Regions from separate parts of the Streptomyces sp. NPDC018833 genome, predicted to be linked through region 1. Evidence: riboswitches for the same ligand, from Rfam matches in the RefSeq annotation. Region 1 holds a riboswitch; the other holds the start of a gene.
What was found. A riboswitch is a leader RNA that binds a small molecule or an ion and turns the genes downstream of it on or off. The one in region 1 is predicted to bind cobalamin.

Region 1 (2,193 bases):
AGACCCCGGCGTCAAGACCGAGCTGCCGTCGGCCACGGCGGGTGCCCCCGGCGGCCACTGACGATCGCGTACGCAAGGGCCGTCGCGTCTCCCCGGGGGAGATGCGACGGCCCTTCGTCGTGCGGTCAGTTCACCCAGTCCTTGAGCTGCTCGGTCACCAGGGTGATGTCCACTGGTGCCGGCAGGCTGATGTCCTTGCCAAAGGGCACGGTGTGGGCGTTCTCGTAGCGCACGCCGTCGGGCTGACTGAAGACCGTCACTTCGCAGCTGTCCCGGTCGATCAGCAAGTAGACCGGGATGCCCGTCTGGGCGTACGAGCGTGGCTTCTCGACGCGGTCGCGTTCGTCGGTGTCCGAGTCGTACGAGGTGACCTCGACGGCCATGAGCACCTGGTCGGGGTCTGCCCACTCGCCTTGGCCGACGAAGGCGTCACTGGGAGCCAGGGAGCCGTCCGGCCTGGCCCGGCCCTTCCGGTACTCCTGCACCTTCAGGCCTTGGTCCGGATGGAGCCACAGCTCCGGACGCGCCTGCATGCAGATGCGCGTCAGCCACTGGATGATGCGCCCGTGATCCCCGTCCAGCACCGCTTTGCTCCTGAGCTTCCCGTCGATCAGTTCCAGACGCACGCCCTCGGTCGTGCGGGCCAGTATCCGGAAGACCTCGTCGAAGTCGTCGGTGTCCAGGTGCGGGCGATCGGTGGTCACGGTCATGGACCCTCCCTTCGTCCACCACGATAGCGAGGTTCACAGCTCACCGCCCGGCCTTCCGTTCGCCACGGAGACACAACATGTGGGGGCATGCGCAGCCACCCGCCCCCACATGTATGCTCATGCTCGCTGTCGCCGCAGGGGAATCCGGTGCGAATCCGGAACTGTCCCGCAACGGTGTGATCCGGTGCGCTTCGCCGTATCCGACAAGTCCGAGGACCTGCCGACGGTGCATCCGGCTCGACCGAACCGGGTGCCGAGACGTCCGGGCCTCGCGGTTGGGCCGGTGGACGCCATCAGTCGTGCTTGCCCGTACGCGGATCCGGCGACCGAATGGCCCCGCCCTCCGCCGGCCCAGAGCCGAGCGAGGGAGAGCACCACATGACCATCGCGCCAGCCGATCCGGCTTCAGGCACCGCAGACCGGACCGCGGACGGCCCCGGGACCGTACTTCTGCGGACCCTGACGGACCTCACCGCCGATCTGCCCGACGCCGACCCCGGCAGGGTCGCCGCAGCCGCGCTGCGCGGCCGGCACGCCGGATCCGACGCGGCCGAACTTCGCTCCCTCGCCACCGATGCCGCCGCCGGCCTCATCTCCGAGGACCCGGCCTACTCCCGTCTCGCCGCCCGGCTGCTGACCCGCACCATCGCCGACGAGGCTGCGGGTGAGGGCGCGGTGTCGTTCTCCGCCTCCGTCTCGGTCGGCCACCGCGAGGGCCTGATCGCCGACCGCACGGCCGCGTTCGTGGCCCGGCACGCCGCCAGGCTCGACGCACTGATCGACCCGGGTGCCGACGACCGCTTCGGCTACTTCGGCCTGCGCACGCTCTACAGCCGCTACCTCCTGCGCCACCCCATCAGCCGTCAGGTCATCGAGACGCCACAGCACTTCATGCTGCGCGTAGCCTCCGGCCTCGCCGAGACTGCATCCGATTCAAAGACGGGCAGCACCCGCGCGGTGGACGAGGTGGCCGACCTGTACGGCCTGATGAGCCGGCTCGACTATCTCCCCTCCTCCCCCACGCTCTTCAACTCCGGCACCCGCCACCCCCAGATGTCGTCCTGCTACCTGCTGGACTCACCCCTCGACGAACTCGACTCGATCTACGACCGCTACCACCAGGTCGCGCGCCTTTCGAAGCACGCGGGCGGCATCGGGCTCTCGTACTCCCGCATCCGCGCCCGGGGTTCGCTGATCCGCGGCACCAACGGCCACTCCAACGGCATCGTCCCGTTCCTCAAGACCCTCGACGCCTCCGTCGCCGCCGTGAACCAGGGCGGCCGGCGCAAGGGCGCCGCCGCGATCTACCTGGAGACCTGGCACGCGGACATCGAGGAGTTCCTGGAGCTGCGCGACAACACCGGTGAGGACGCCCGGCGTACGCACAACCTCAACCTCGCGCACTGGATCCCCGACGAGTTCATGCGGCGCGTCGAGGCCGACTCCGACTGGTCGCTGTTCTCACCGGCCGACGTGCCCGAAC
Region 2 (2,193 bases), on a different contig from region 1:
CGTCTCGCTGGCGCACGGCACCAACGACGCGCAGAAGACGATGGGCATCATCACCCTGGCCCTGGTCGCCGGGAACGTCATCGCCCCGGGCTCCAACCCTCCGCTGTGGGTCATCGTCTCCGCCGGTGTCGCCATCGCCCTCGGCACCTACCTCGGCGGCTGGCGCATCATCCGCACCATGGGCAAGGGCCTGACCGACCTGCAGCCGCAGCAGGGCTTCGCCGCCCAGACCGGTGCGGCGAGCGTCATCCTCGCCTCCTCCAACCTCGGCTTCTCGCTGTCGACCACGCACTCGTGCTCCGGCGCGGTGATGGGCGCGGGTCTCGGCCGCAAGGGCGGTGTGGTCCGCTGGTCCACCGCGACCCGGATGTTCGTCGCCTGGGGTCTGACCCTGCCGGCCGCGGGTCTCGTCGCGGCGGGCTCGGAGTTCGTCACCAAGCAGGGTTCCTGGGGCGTCGCGGCCGTGGCCGTCTTCCTGGTCGCGTCCTGCGTCGCCATCTGGTTCGTCTCCCGCCGCCAGGTCGTCGACCACACCAACGTCAACGACGTCTCGGACGGGGAGCCGGCGGGCGTCGTCACCGCGGCCATCGCGGCCGTCACCCCGCCGCCCGCGGGCGAGCTCAAGACCACCATCCCGGCCCCGGCCACGCCGCCGGCCGACCCCGAGCCGGTCCGTCCGGCCACGGTGTAAGGAATCATCAGCATGAAGATCGACTGGGCAGCTCTCGGCTCCGTGTTCAGCGTGAGCCTGATCGCCACCGTCGCCCTGGTGGGCCTGTTCACCCTGGGCATCGTGGGCCTGACCAAGCACGAGACGGCGAGCGCGAACGGCGGATCGGCCACCATGGTCCGCACCGGCGCCTACGCCTGCTTCGCCCTGTGCGCCGCGGCCGTGACGTACGGGATCTATCTCATCGTCACCTGACTCCCGCTGACACCTGTCGTCCGCTGACGACGCCGTCCCGCTCGGAGCCGGGCCGGAGGCACCCCGTGTGCCTTCGGCCCGGCTTCGGCGCATCCGGGATGTGGGGCTTCGCACACTGTCCTGCCGCAGGTCAAGGGTGAGTTGACGGGCGTTCGCGGGCATGGTGGACTGCCGGGGCCAAATACGGCGGCAGAAGAGGAAGTCCGGTGCGAATCCGGCGCGGTCCCGCCACTGTCATCCGGCGCACATGCCGGGGAGCCAGGAACTCTCACCGCCGGTCACGTCGAACCAGGGCGCGGACCCTGAGTGAGGACCTCACCATGCCTGGCTGCCGTTCAGCCCTGTCCGTCGGACACCACCTGCGGGACCACTGACCCGATGCGTGCCGACCGTGTATTCGTGTACGGCGCCGCCGCCGGCCTCGCCAGTGACCTGCTCGTCGGCGACCCCCGCCGCGGGCATCCCGTGGCCGCCTTCGGGCGGGCCGCGGGCGCCGTGGAGCGCCTGCTGTGGCGCGACCACCGGGGCTGGGGCGCCCTGCACACCGCCGTGTGCGCGGGCGGCGCCGCGGCTCTGGGCGCGGTGGCGTCCCGTGCCGTGCGCCGCTCCCCCGTCGCGTCCGTCGCCCTGACCGCGGCCGCCACCTGGGCCGTGGTCGGGGGCACGACGCTGGGCCGGGAGGCCCGCGTCATCGGCGAGGCACTGGCCGCGGGGGATGTCGAGGCTGCCCGTGCGCGGCTGCCCCATCTATGCGGGCGTGACCCGCAGGCCCTGGACGAACAGCAGATCGCCCGTGCCGTCGTCGAGTCGGTCGCCGAGAACACCTCGGACGCCGTCGTCGGCGCGCTGGTGTGGGGCGCGGTCGCGGGTGTTCCCGGGCTCGTCGGCTTCCGGGCGGTGAACACGCTGGACGCGATGGTGGGCCACAAGTCACCGCGCCACCGGCGCTACGGCTGGGCCTCCGCGCGGCTCGACGACGTGGCGGGCTGGCCCGGCGCACGGCTCACCGCGGCGCTCGCCGCCGTGGCGGGCCCGGACCCACGCGGGGCGGTCCGCGTGTGGCGCGCCGACGCGGCGAAGCATCCGAGCCCCAACGCGGGCCCGGTGGAGGCATCGTTCGCGGGCGCGCTCGGCGTACGGCTGGGCGGGACCCTGTCGTACGGGGGCCGCGTCGAGCACCGGCCTGTGCTGGGCGGGCAGGGCCGAGCGGTGGAGTTCGGCGACATCGACCGGGCCGTGCGGCTGTCGCGGCGTATCGGAATGCTGAC

Region 2: it holds a riboswitch for cobalamin, as region 1 does, so the genes downstream of both, ACH5AF_RS32855 (cobalamin biosynthesis protein) here and ACH5AF_RS22770 (ribonucleoside-diphosphate reductase subunit alpha) in region 1, are expected to answer to the same signal.

The regions. Positions count from the first base shown of each region.
Region 1 is NZ_JBIRZM010000011.1:234,739-236,931, reverse strand. Features, by position in the region: gene mctP (monocarboxylate uptake permease MctP) at 1-61, shown strand, start outside; gene ACH5AF_RS22775 (Uma2 family endonuclease) at 126-710, opposite strand; cobalamin riboswitch at 817-950, shown strand; gene ACH5AF_RS22770 (ribonucleoside-diphosphate reductase subunit alpha) at 1,089-2,193, shown strand, end outside.
Region 2 is NZ_JBIRZM010000024.1:46,439-48,631, reverse strand. Features, by position in the region: gene ACH5AF_RS32865 (anion permease) at 1-691, shown strand, start outside; gene ACH5AF_RS32860 (hypothetical protein) at 704-925, shown strand; cobalamin riboswitch at 1,072-1,214, shown strand; gene ACH5AF_RS32855 (cobalamin biosynthesis protein) at 1,304-2,193, shown strand, end outside.